Fodinicurvata sp. EGI_FJ10296: one gene and its partner. Each later gene encodes a partner of the first gene's protein in a complex. Links are inferred from orthologs where the notes say so. Each region holds a gene or a part of one and is shown in the gene's direction. Other genes may lie near its edges.

Evidence for each region. Proteins that work in one complex are often made in the same cells at the same time.
Region 2: the proteins of ABZ728_RS06660 (region 1) and ABZ728_RS21935 are in contact, whole or in part, in a cryo-EM structure (PDB 8Z1Y), measured with the Escherichia coli proteins. The link is inferred for Fodinicurvata sp. EGI_FJ10296 from one-to-one orthologs.

The regions. Positions count from the first base shown.
Region 1 is NZ_JBFCVL010000003.1:107,893-115,578, reverse strand. What follows is about bases 2,444-5,443. They hold ABZ728_RS06660 (dipeptide ABC transporter ATP-binding protein), read left to right. Parts: upstream 2,444-3,427; coding sequence 3,428-4,459; downstream 4,460-5,443. Other genes in these bases: ABZ728_RS06655 (M20 family metallopeptidase), read left to right, coding at 4,498-5,443; ABZ728_RS06665 (ABC transporter ATP-binding protein), read left to right, coding at 2,444-3,431. Outside these bases: ABZ728_RS06680 (ABC transporter substrate-binding protein), read left to right, coding at 1-426; ABZ728_RS06675 (ABC transporter permease), read left to right, coding at 492-1,433; ABZ728_RS06670 (ABC transporter permease), read left to right, coding at 1,443-2,327; more of ABZ728_RS06665, read left to right, coding at 2,364-2,443; more of ABZ728_RS06655, read left to right, coding at 5,444-5,631; ABZ728_RS06650 (hypothetical protein), read left to right, coding at 5,647-5,820; ABZ728_RS06645 (hydantoinase/carbamoylase family amidase), read right to left, coding at 6,136-7,419; ABZ728_RS06640 (dihydroorotase family protein), read right to left, coding at 7,416-7,686. UniProt on the Escherichia coli protein: Part of the ABC transporter DppABCDF involved in dipeptide transport. Responsible for energy coupling to the transport system.
Region 2 is NZ_JBFCVL010000020.1:445-5,171, forward strand. What follows is about bases 1,774-4,727. They hold ABZ728_RS21935 (ABC transporter permease), read left to right. Parts: upstream 1,774-2,699; coding sequence 2,700-3,755; downstream 3,756-4,727. Other genes in these bases: ABZ728_RS21930 (ABC transporter permease), read left to right, coding at 1,778-2,698; ABZ728_RS21940 (ABC transporter ATP-binding protein), read left to right, coding at 3,752-4,727. Also shown: ABZ728_RS21925 (ABC transporter substrate-binding protein), read left to right, coding at 223-1,710. UniProt on the Escherichia coli protein: Part of the ABC transporter DppABCDF involved in dipeptide transport. Responsible for the translocation of the substrate across the membrane.

The DNA.
Region 1 (7,686 bases):
ACGGCGCAGGCGCTGCGCGAAATCGGCATGAATGTACGGCTGGTCGCCATGGACTGGGCGACCATGACCTCGCGCCGGGCCGTTCGCGAGGCGCCGGAGGAGGGTGGCTGGAACATCTTCCCGACCTGGTGGCTGGCCGTCGATCAGCTGAACCCGATCAGCAACATCTCGGTTTCCGGTTCCGGCGACGATGCCTGGTTCGGCTGGCCCGAGAACGAAACGATCGAACAGCTTCGCGACGATTTCGCCCGGGCCGAGGGCTTCGACGCCCAGATGGCGGTCGTGGAAGAACTGCAGCAGGAACTGTACGACTTCGTCCCCTATATCCCGACCGGTCAGTACTATCAGCCGACAGCCTATCGGGATAACGTGACGGGCGTCATGAACACGCCGGTGCCGTTCTTCTGGAACATCGAAGTCGAATGACCCCCCGGATGAAGACCCATAGGGCGCCGTCGCACTCCATGACCAGACAAGGGTAACAAAGCCGCATGCTTGCCTATGTCATTCGACGCGTCCTGGCCACTATCCCCATCATGGGGATAGTGGCGGTCTTCGTGTTCCTGATGCTCCATATGAGTCCGGGCGACCCGGCGGTGATCATCGCCGGTGACTTCGCCGGACCGGAAGAGGTCGAGGAGATCCGCCGTCAGCTGGGGCTTCATCAGCCCCTGATCGTGCAGTTCGGCAGCTGGCTGGGCTCGCTGCTGCAGGGCGACCTCGGCACCTCGATCTATTCGGGCCTGCCGGTCACCCGGCTGATCGGTCAAAGGGTGGAGCCGACGCTGCTGCTGACCCTGTGCACGATCGCCATCGCGGTCACCTGCGCCATACCACTGGGTGTCATCGCCGCCTGGAAGGCGGGCGGCTGGCTGGACCGGATCGTCATGGCGTTTGCCGTCATGGGCTTTTCGATGCCGGTCTTCGTGCTGGGCTATTTCCTTATTGCCGGCGGATCGATGCAACTCGGCTGGTTTCCGGTGCAGGGCTATACCAGCCTGTTCGTCAACCCATGGGAATTTCTGCTTCATATCACGCTGCCGGCGATCACGCTGGGGGTTGTCTACATGGCGCTGATTGCGCGCATGACCCGGGCGACGATGCTGGAAGTGCTGAACGAGGATTATATCCGCACCGCCTATGCCAAGGGCGTGCCGACACACAAGGTGCTGATCAAGCACGCGCTGAAAAACGCCATGGTGCCGATCGTGACCACGATCGGTCTCGGCGTCGCGCTGCTGATCGGGGGTGTGGTGGTGACCGAAAGCGTGTTCGCGATCCCCGGGCTGGGGCGGCTGACCGTCGATGCGGTGCTCAGGACCGATTATCCCGTCATCCAGGCCGTGATCCTCGTGTTCTCCTTCGCCTATGTCCTGCTCAATCTTCTGGTGGATCTCAGCTATGTCCTGTTCGATCCCCGCATCCGGTACTGAGGCCAACGCATGAGCGCCGAGACAAGGGACCTGACGGTGTCCAGCCGGGTGGCCGAAACCTTCGCCTCCATGGGCGACGGCCTGCGCCGCAATCCGACCATGCTGTTCGGCCTGGTGGTGCTGTTCATCATGGCGTTCGCGTCGTTCGTCGGGCCGTATTTCGGCGTCGCGGATCCGCTGCGGCAGAACGCCATCGACCGGCTGCAGGGCGCCAGCGCCAGCAACTGGTTCGGCACCGATATGTATGGCCGCGATCTGTTCAGCCGGGTCCTTCACGGCGGCCAGATCTCGCTGGTGGTCGGGTTGAGCGTCGCGTTCCTGTCAACCGTGCTCGGCCTCGCCATCGGCCTTGCCAGCGGTTTCAACCGCCATGTCGACGCCGTCGTCATGCGGCTGATGGATGCGCTGATGTCGATCCCGGCGATCCTGCTGGCCATTGCGCTGGTGGCGCTGTGGGGCAGCAACGTGCCCAACGTCATCCTCGCGCTGACCATCCCCGAGGTGCCGAGGGTGGTGCGGCTGGTGCGCTCGGTCGTGCTGATGCTGCGCGATCAGCTGTTCGTTCAGGCCGCCGTCGCATCGGGAACGCCGACCTGGAAGATCCTGCTGCGGCACATCCTGCCCAACGCGGTGCCGCCGTTGATCGTCCAGGCCACGTATATCTGCGCGCAAGCGGTCATCTTCGAAGCTTATCTCAGCTTTGTCGGCGCCGGCACGCCGCCGGAGATCCCGAGCTGGGGCAACATCATGGCCGAAGGACGCATGTATTTTCATTCGAACTTCGCAATCATCCTGTTTCCGGGGCTGTTCCTCGCGATCACCGTCTTCGCCATCAATACCTTCGGCGACGGCCTGCGCGACAGCCTCGACCCCCGCATGGCGCGGCGCGTCTGACGACAGCGTGACGAACAGGTGAAAGGTCCGACATTCATGGCGAATTCTTCCCCGTCGACGCTGCTGTCGACGAGCGGCGACGTAAACGACGCGACGCAGAACGACGAACCGGTGCTGGAGGTCGACGACCTGCGAACCTGGTTCGACACCCGTGACGGCGTTGTAAAGGCTGTCGACGGGCTGAGTTTCTCCGTCAAACCCGGCGAGATCCTGGGTGTCGTCGGGGAGTCCGGCTGCGGCAAGTCGATCACGTCGCTGTCGATCATGCGCCTGGTGCCGAGGCCGCCCGGCCGGTTCGCCAGCGGCCGGATTCTGTACAAGGGCCGCGATCTGCTGACACTGTCCGAGCGGGAAATGCGCCGGGTGCGCGGCAACGACATCTCGATGATCTTCCAGGATCCGATGAGTTCGCTGAACCCGGTGCTGAGCATCGGCGATCAGCTTACCGAAGCCATCATGCTGCACCAGCACATGCCGCCGAAGGCCGCGCTCGCCCACGCCGAAGAGATGCTGAAGCTGGTGCACATCCCCGAGCCCCATCGGCGCGTTCAGGAATACCCGCACCAGCTTTCCGGCGGCATGCGCCAGCGCGTGATGATCGCCATGGCGCTGTCGTGCAATCCGTCGGTGCTGATCGCCGATGAACCGACCACGGCGCTGGACGTGACGATTCAGGCGCAGATCCTGGCGCTGATGGAGGAGATCCGCGACACGTTGAAGACGGCGATCGTCCTGATCACCCACGATCTGGGCGTGGTCGCGGAAATGGCCGACCGCGTGCTGGTCATGTATGCCGGCCGCAAGGTCGAGGAGGCGGATGTCTACACCCTGTTCGACCGTCCGCTGCATCCCTATACGCGCGGCCTGATGACATCGGTGCCGCGCATCGAGGCCGCGGAAATGGACGGCGGGCGGCATCGGCTGACTGAAATCCCCGGTATCGTGCCAGCGCTGTCGGATCTGCCGGCGGGCTGTACCTTTGCCGACCGCTGCCCCTTCGTCCGCGACCATTGCCGCGAAACCTATCCGCCACTGGAACAGAAGAAGCCGGGACATCTGGCCGCCTGCTGGGAAAGCGATCGCCTGCCGGAGTGGACGCTATGAGCATGGATACCGAAACCATCGACGCGACGACCGGCCCGCGCGCACAGGGCGCCGCCGCGCCCGAACCGCCGCTGCTGGACGTGCGCAACCTGAAAAAGCATTTCCCGATCACCAGCGGCCTGTTCGGGCGGGAGTCCGCGCGCGTCTATGCCGTCGACGGTATCAGCTTTTCCGTCGCCCGGGGCGAGACGCTGGGCGTGGTCGGAGAGTCCGGTTGCGGCAAGTCGACGGCGGGCAAGACAATCCTGAAGCTGATCGAGCCGACATCGGGCGAGATCCGGCTGAACGGGCACGACATCACGCGGTTCAGCCGGGCGCAGATGCATCCGTATCGGCGCCAGATGCAGGTCATTTTTCAGGACCCGTATGCCTCGCTCAATCAGCGCATGCGCGCGCGGGACATCGTTGCCGAACCGCTGGGCAATTATCCCGAGGGGGCGTCGGCAAAGGTACGGGCCGAGCGGGCGGCGGCGCTCTTCGAGCGCGTCGGATTGCGCCAGGACTTTCTCCATCGCTATCCGCACGAGTTCTCCGGCGGTCAGCGCCAGCGGCTGGGCATAGCACGGGCGCTGGCCCTGAACCCGGAACTGATCATTGCCGACGAACCGGTGTCGGCGCTGGACGTTTCGGTTCAGGCTCAGGTCATCAACCTGATGATGGACCTGCAGGAAGAGTTCAATCTGTCTTACCTGTTCATCGCGCATGATCTGGCCGTGGTTCAACACATCAGCCACCGCATTGCCGTCATGTATCTGGGTCGGGTCGTCGAGATCACCGACAAGCGCAGCCTGTTCAAGAATCCGCAGCATCCCTACACCGAAGCCCTGCTGGCGGCGGCGCCGCTGCCCAATCCGCGCCGGCGCGGCAAACGCACGATCCTGACGGGCGACGTCCCCAGCCCGATGAATCCACCCAGAGGATGCCATTTCAACACCCGCTGCCCCTATGCCGTAAAGCGCTGTTTCGAAGAGGAACCGCTGCTGCGGGAAGTCGCGCCCGGCCATCAGGCGGCCTGCCACCTGCGCTAGCGGCCGGCGGCGGCAATAACGAAGACGGAGAATTCGATATGACGACGGCGCCGAGCGGACTGACCCTCACCCGCGACCTCCTCGCCTTCGATACCGTGAGCCCGCCGGGCAACGAGCGTCCTTGCGTCGAGCATATCGCCGGTCTGCTGAAGCCTGCCGGATTCGATCTGGCATTTCACGAGTTCGCGCCCGGACGGCCCAGCCTGGTGGCGACGCTGCCGGCCGATGGTCCCGCCGACAGGGCGCCGATCGCCTATTCCGGTCATGTCGACACGGTGCCACTGGGCCGTGCCCCATGGTCGGTCGACCCGTTTGCCGGTGAGGTGCGCGACGGGCGCCTGTATGGGCGCGGATCCAGCGACATGAAAAGCGGTGTCGCCGCTTGCGTGCTTGCGGGTCTGGCGCTGTCCCAGCGCAGCGGCCGGCGCGCCGACGTCGTGCTTGTCATCAGCGCCGGTGAGGAAACGGGATGCGAGGGTGTTATGCATCTGGCCCGGACGCCGGGCGCTTTGCCGCAACTGGGGGCACTGGTGGTCGCCGAGCCGACCGACAACCGCCCGATGGTCGGGCACAAGGGCGCGCTGTGGCTGACGCTCGGCTTCGAGGGCGTTACCGCTCATGGCTCGATGCCGGAAAAGGGCGACAACGCGATCTTCAAGGCCTGCGCGGCGGTGACGAAACTGCAGCAGTTCGCCTTCGGCGTTTCGCCCCACCCCGTGATGGGCGGGCTGAGCCTGAATGTCGGCACCATGTCAGCCGGGCTGAATATCAACTCCGTGCCCGATTCCGCCGAAATCGGTGTCGATATCCGCACCGTCGTCGGTCAGACCAACGCCGAGGCGCGAATGCAGCTCGATGCCGTGCTGGAAGGGGCGGCGCGTTTCACGACACTGACCGACATGGACCATGTCTATACCGATCCCGAAACGCCCTGGATGCAGCGGGCGTTTGAATTATGGGCGCAGGATTTCGGCCGGTCGCCATCGGTCGAGACCGCGACCTATTTCACCGATGCCTCCGTCCTGAAACCGGCCTGCGGCAACCCGCCGACGCTGATCATGGGGCCGGGCCCCATGGCCATGGCGCATCAGACCGACGAATACTGTGACGTCGACGCCATTGACGCCTGCACCGATTATTTCGTGCGCCTGGGGCTGGACCATGTCGCGTAGACTGGCGCCGGACTGATGACGCGCCCGACCCACTGCCTTAGCTGCGGCCGACCGGTCAACCGCTATGCCGCGACCTGCCAGCACTGCGGCGCGGCACAGCCGCAGAAACGCCTTGGGGGCGTGGTGGGGCTGGTCGGCCTGCTGCTGCTGCTCGCCCTGACCGTGGTCTGGGCGCTGTTCGGGGGGTGAGGGGAAAAGGCCGCGATGCCGCACGAAATCCCTGTCCCGGACCAGCCGCCACCCTGACCAATTCCCGGGTGCTGTGCGGCACGGAGTGACGCATTGCTGACCCGGGATCTGGTGCAGAAACTTCCCACGGATGAAACGCGAACCGCGCCTATCCGGAAGGACGATCAAAGGTGGGCACTGGGGTCAGACCAGCCCCAGAAAGGACAGGATGAAAAAGACGACGACGACGAGCCCGACGAGATAGATCAAACTATGCATAACTTAATCCTAATGTTGCATGGTCTGTCTAACTGAGCATCTTGTGGTATGCAAAGACTATTCTCCCGATCCATGCCGGCGTTCCCGGCGCCTGGCGATGGCCCGGCCCATCACCTCGCAGGCCAGGCGGAAATCGTCGATCCGCATCGACTCATCCGGGTTGTGGCTGCCATTCTGGCTTCGAATGAAGACCATGGCCGTTGGGATACCGGCCTCGGAAAAGGCCGCCGCATCATGGCCGGCACCGCTGGGCATGGTCAGGGTCTTGATGTCGGCTTCGTCGGCGCTTTTCTCCAGCAAAGCCACCAGACCATCGTCCATGGCGCGGATCGGCGGCCCACTGTCACCGCCAATCTTGAAGTCGACACCGAACGTCTCTGAAATCGTGTCGATCAAGGTGTATAGCCGGTCCATGAATCGCTTCAGGGCCTCCGCCTCGATGGCCCGGATATCGATGGTCACATTGACCTTTCCGGGAATGCGGCTGAACGCGTTCAGTTCGGGATCCGTTTGAACGATTCCGAACGTGACCAGAAGAAAGTCGCCGTCTTCCTCCATCCCCCGCCAGATGGTGTTCGTTTGGTCGATGAAGGCGGCTGTGGCGGCCATGGCGTCGTGCCGATAGGTCCGGGGTTCCGCACCGGCATGGGCCCAGACGCCCGTTACCGTCATGTCACGGAAGCGATGGCCGCCGGCAATTGCGCTCACCACGCCGACCGGAATTCCCGCCGTTTCCAGAACCGGCCCTTGCTCGATATGCATTTCGAAAAAGCTGTCGATCTTCTCAGGTGTCAGGAGCGCTTCGCCGCGTTTGACCGCCGCTGAATCATAGCCGCATTCATCGATATGAGAGGCCAGCGTGCGGCCGGTATCGGACCGGCGCAGCAGTTCGAGCTGTTCGGCCGGCAGACGGCCCAGCGCCATGCGCGAGCCGATATATGAATGCGGAAACCAGCAGCTTTCCTCACCCCGGAAGGCGACGACCGACAGCCCGCGTTCGCCGGGCCGGTCGGCGGCTTCTTTCAGGCAGGCAAGCCCCGCCGCCACGCCAGCGGCGCCGTCGACATTGCCGCCCTGACGAACACTGTCCAGATGACTGCCCGTGACGACGACGGGCAGGGCCGGATCCTTGCCGTTGATATGGGCGATCGTGTTGCCGGCGGCATCGTGGATTACGGTTGCCCCGATTTCACGCGCCAGTTCGGCGAAAAGGCCATGGGCGAATTCTTCTCCGGGGCCATAGGCGATCCGGGTCATGCCCCGTCCGGACGGATCGCCGGTTTCCTTCTCCAGGCCGTCGAGCAACCGTGTCGCAAAGGAAAAGCTGTTGTCGGTCATCATTGTTGGGAAACCCGCGTTTCTGGTGCCGATGTCGGACGGATGAAGCGCCCGAAGCCGGGCTCCTGCACGATGGCCGAGCCGTCCCAGACCAACGCACCGCGCACAAATGTCGCCTGAACCCGAACATCCATGGTCATGCCGTCATAGGGGCTCCAGTCGAGAACCGACAATGTATTGCCGCTGTCGTATTTGAACGAACCCGGCTCGATGACGACCAGATCGGCGTCGTAGCCCGTTGCGATCAACCCCTTGTCGGGCAGGAAGCCG
Region 2 (4,727 bases), on another replicon or contig:
AGGGTCGGTTCTGTTATCAGTCTGTCCCATGGCTGGCAGCAAGTCCACATCCCAAGTCGCTCCTTGGCGTGACAATTGCATAATAAGTTGATCTACAGCGAACGGGAGAATGCGCATCACAGGCGCAGAGATGGGTGACACTCCCTACAGCGGGATGTATTCTGATGAATCGCTGGTTCAAAAGACGATAATTCAGGGCTTTACGGAAGGGCAGGTAAATCAATGACGATCTCACTTCGCGGCTTGCTGGCGTCGACGGCGCTGGCTGCATCCATGGCGCTGGTTACGCCGGCGGCGTTCGCTCAATCGATTACAGTGGCCATCGGGTCCGAGCCGTCGACGCTCGACCCGCAACTGCGCGACGACGGTGGCGAGCGGCAGGTAAACGACAACATATACGAGACGCTCATGGCCCGGACGCCGGAAGGCGAATTGGAGCCGGGTCTCGCCGCAGAGGTCCCGACGCAGGTCGATGAGACGACATGGGAATTCACGCTCCGGGAGGGCGTTACTTTCCACAATGGCGAGCCCTTCAATGCCGACGCTGTGGTTGCCAGTGTCGAGCGGATCATCGATCCGGAAAACAATTCCGAGCAGATGGCCTATTTCGGAACGATCGCCGGCGCCGAGAAAGTCGACGACCTGACCGTTCGAATCCTGACCACGGGCCCGGATCCGATTTTGCCTTCGCGCATGTACTGGATGAAGATGATTCCGCCGGACTATGCCGAGGAGGGAGATCTGGCCTCGGAACCGGTCGGGACGGGGCCATATCGGTTCGTCGACTGGCAGCGCGGCACCAGCATCGAACTTGCCGTGAACGAAGATTACTGGGGTCCGGAACCGGATGTCGAAGCGGTAACCTTCAGATTTGTCGGCGAACCCGGCACGCGGCTTTCGGGCCTTATGGCCGGCGAGTTCGATGTCATCATCAACCTGTTGCCAGAATTCACGGCGAGCGTTGAAAATTTCGCTGCTGTCGAGGGCCTTGAGACCTCTGTTTTCGTTCTTGGCGCCGACAACGAACTGACGTCGGACGTCCGGGTCCGCGAGGCTCTCAATCTGGCCATCGACCGGCAGGCCATGGCCGACAGTCTGTTCCAGGGCTATGCCACAATTGCCGCCGGGCATCATGTCAACCCACGCGCTTTCGGGTTCAACGATGACCTGGAATCCTATCCCTACGACCCTGAGCGCGCGCGCGAACTGATCGAGGAGGCGGGCGCCGTCGGGGCTACCCTTGAGGTGATCGGCGAATCCGGCCGCTGGCTGAAGGATCGAGAGCAGATCGAAACCGTGGCCGGCTACTGGTCGGAAATCGGACTTGAAACCGATGTCCAGATCCAGGAGTTTTCCCAGTATCTCGACAGCCTGATGGGCGACGGGCCGCGCCCGGATTCTATCTTTATCGCCAATTCCAACGAACTGTTGGATGCCGATCGCGAAGCCTCATACATCTATCATATGGACGGCGCCGCTTCGTCGAATTCGGATGAAGAGATGGCGGCGATGATCGACGAGGCGCGGGTCACGACCGATCCTGAAGCCCGCCAGGAATTGTATGACGCCATATTCCAGCGCGGCCACGACATGCACTACACTGTGCCGTTGTTCAACCTTCAGGACATCTATGGCATGTCGCCACGGATGGAATGGCAACCCCGCGTCGATGCAAAAATGCTGATCAAGGAAATGTCGGTCAGCGAGTAGGACGTGGCACCGCATTCCGGCAGCGATGTGCCGGAATGCGGGCATTGAAAGATAGGGGCTGGACGGAATGGGGACATTCATACTCCGACGGGCATGGCAGGGCTTCCTGGTCGTGCTCGGTGTGACTCTGACGGTGTTCGTCGTCACGCGCGTTTTCGGAGATCCCGTCAGCCTCATGCTGCCGCTCTCGGCATCGGCGGAACAGCGTGCTGCCTTTGCCGAGGGTCTGGGGCTGAATCAGCCGTTGCTGGTTCAGTTTGTTCAGTTCGCGGCCGACCTTGCCACGTTCGATTTCGGTGAGAGTGCCTGGCAGCGAAGGCCGGCCATAAACGTCGTATTCGAGCGTTTGCCGAACTCGTTGCTGCTGATCGGCGCCGGATTGGGACTTGCGGTCGTGCTGTCGGTCCCCATGGGGGTGGTGGCGGCGCTTCGGCCGGGCGGTATCGTCGATCGGCTGACCGTCGGCCTGGGCTTGCTCGGTTTGTCGATGCCCCAATTCTGGGTCGGATTGCTGCTGATTGTCGTCTTCGCGGTTCAGCTTCAGGTTCTGCCGACTTCCGGCATGGGGACCCCGGCCCATCTGGTGTTGCCGTCCGTCACGCTAGCGTTGGTGCCGCTCGCCCGGCTCACCATGCTGGTGCGTTCGTCGATGATTGATGAACTCAATCAGCAATACGTCAAGACAGCGCGCGCCAAGGGAATGCCGCTGAGGCGGATCATCGGCGTTCACGCCCTGCGCAACGCGTCCATACCGTTTCTGACGCTGGTGGGGTGGGAGCTGATCCTGACCCTTGCGGGTTATACGGTGGTTGTGGAAACCGTGTTCGCGTGGCCGGGCCTCGGGCTGACGGCGATCCAGGCGCTCCAGCGCGGCGACCTGTTTCTGGTGCAGGCAATAGTGTTCACAATCGCCATCATGATCGTGCTGATCAATATCGCCTTGGACGTCGTCTTCAAGCTCATCGATCCAAGGATCAATTTGAACTGATATGACCCACAGCGAATCAATATCGTCCCGGAAGGCGGCTTCCGAGGATACTGAGGCCGATGCCCGTTCCAATGACGGCGATCCCGGAGATGTACCCTGGAGCCGCCGGATCGTCGAAGTCGGGCGCGAGTTGTGGGAGGACAAGGGCGGTGCCATCGGTCTCGCGGTCATTCTGCTGATCGTGTCGGCCGCCCTGCTTGCGCCCTGGATCGCGCCCTACGATCCGACGTCACAGGCTGTGACGCAGCGGCTGACGCCGCCCTTCTGGCTGGAAGGCGGTACCTGGGCCCATGTGCTGGGCACGGATCATCTCGGGCGCGACGTGCTTTCGCGGCTGATCTGGGGCGGCCGGGTGACGCTGTTCATCGGTGTCAGCGTCGTGCTGCTGGCGGGTACGCTGGGGGTCGTCGTCGGCCTGTGGGCGGGATATCTCGGCGGCCGGGTCGACAGCATTCTCATGCGGCTGGTCGATATCCAGGTGTCGTTCCCCGGCGTTCTTCTGATCCTGCTGATCGTGTCGGTGATCGGACCCAGCATCACCACCATCATCGTGGTGCTGTCGATCACGAACTGGATGGTCTATGCGCGGCTCGTCCGGGGCATCGTGATGTCGGTCCGACAGACCCCCTATGTCGAAGCCGCCGAGATCGTCGGTTGCAAGCCGCGACGCGTCATCTTCATGCATATCCTGCCCAACCTGATTTCACCGCTGCTGACTGTCGGCATTCTGGAATTCACCAACATCGTCCTGGCCGAGGCGGCCGTATCGTTCCTGGGACTGGGCGTGCAGCCGCCGGCGACGAGCTGGGGATTGGATATCGCCGGCGGCCGGGATTACATCTTCATCGCCTGGTGGCTGGTGACGTTCCCGGGCCTCTGCATCGTCGCCACGGTCCTGTCGATCAATCTGTTCGCCAACTGGGTGCGCGTGACCACGGATCCGCAGGAACGTGAAAAGCGGTTTGCCAGATCGCGGCAGGCACGCCATGTGCCGACAGTCGCTCCCGATGCGGGCGACGGTAGCGGCACGGGCAGCAGCAGGGAGTCCGGACCATGACGGCCGACAGCATGGAAACGATGCTGGAAGTGGAGCGGCTGCGCGTGGAATTCGCGACCCGTGCCGGCGTTGTTCACGGTCTGAGCGATGTGTCGCTGACGGTCGGCAGAGGCGAGACACTCGGCATCGTCGGTGAATCCGGATCGGGCAAGAGCGTGACGGCCCAGGCCGTCATGGGGCTGATCTCCGCACCGGGGCGAATCGTCGGCGGCGATATCAGGTGGCGCGGCCGGTCATTGCTGGGACCCGCAGGAGAACGGTATGGCCGCTCGATCCGGGGGCGGGAGATCGCCGTCGTCTTTCAGGATCCGATGACCTCTCTCAATCCGCTCATGACCATCGGCGCCCAGATCGCCGAGGTCGTTCGCTATCATCTTGGCCACAGCCGCGCCCAGGCGCGCAACCGGGCGGCGGAACTGCTGGGAGCGGTCGGCATTGCGGTGCCGCGCAAGACCCTCGACCAGTATCCCCATGAATTGTCAGGCGGTATGCGTCAACGGGTGATGATCGCCATCGGAATCGCGTGCGAGCCGTCGCTGCTGATCGCCGACGAGCCGACCACGGCGCTGGACGTCACAATTCAGGCGCAAATTCTGGAGCTGCTGGCCGATCTGCAGCAGCGGCTGGGGCTGTCGATTGTCCTTATCACCCATGATCTGGGCATTGTGGCCGGTCTCTGCCACCGGGTGGCTGTCATGTATGCCGGGCGCATCATCGAGACCGGTGACGCCGATGCCGTGTTCGAACAACCGGCGCACCCCTATACACAAGGACTGCTCCGTTCCACCCCTCGGCTCGACGGCGTCGACGAGCGCCTGATCTCGATCGAGGGAACGCCGCCGAACCTGATGACGCCGATCGTCGGCTGCCCGTTTCTGGCCCGCTGTCCGATCGGCGACGATCGCTGCCGCGCCGCGCCGCCGCTGGTGACGACTCCGGGCGGCACGGCCGCCTGCTGGAAGGCGGGAACAC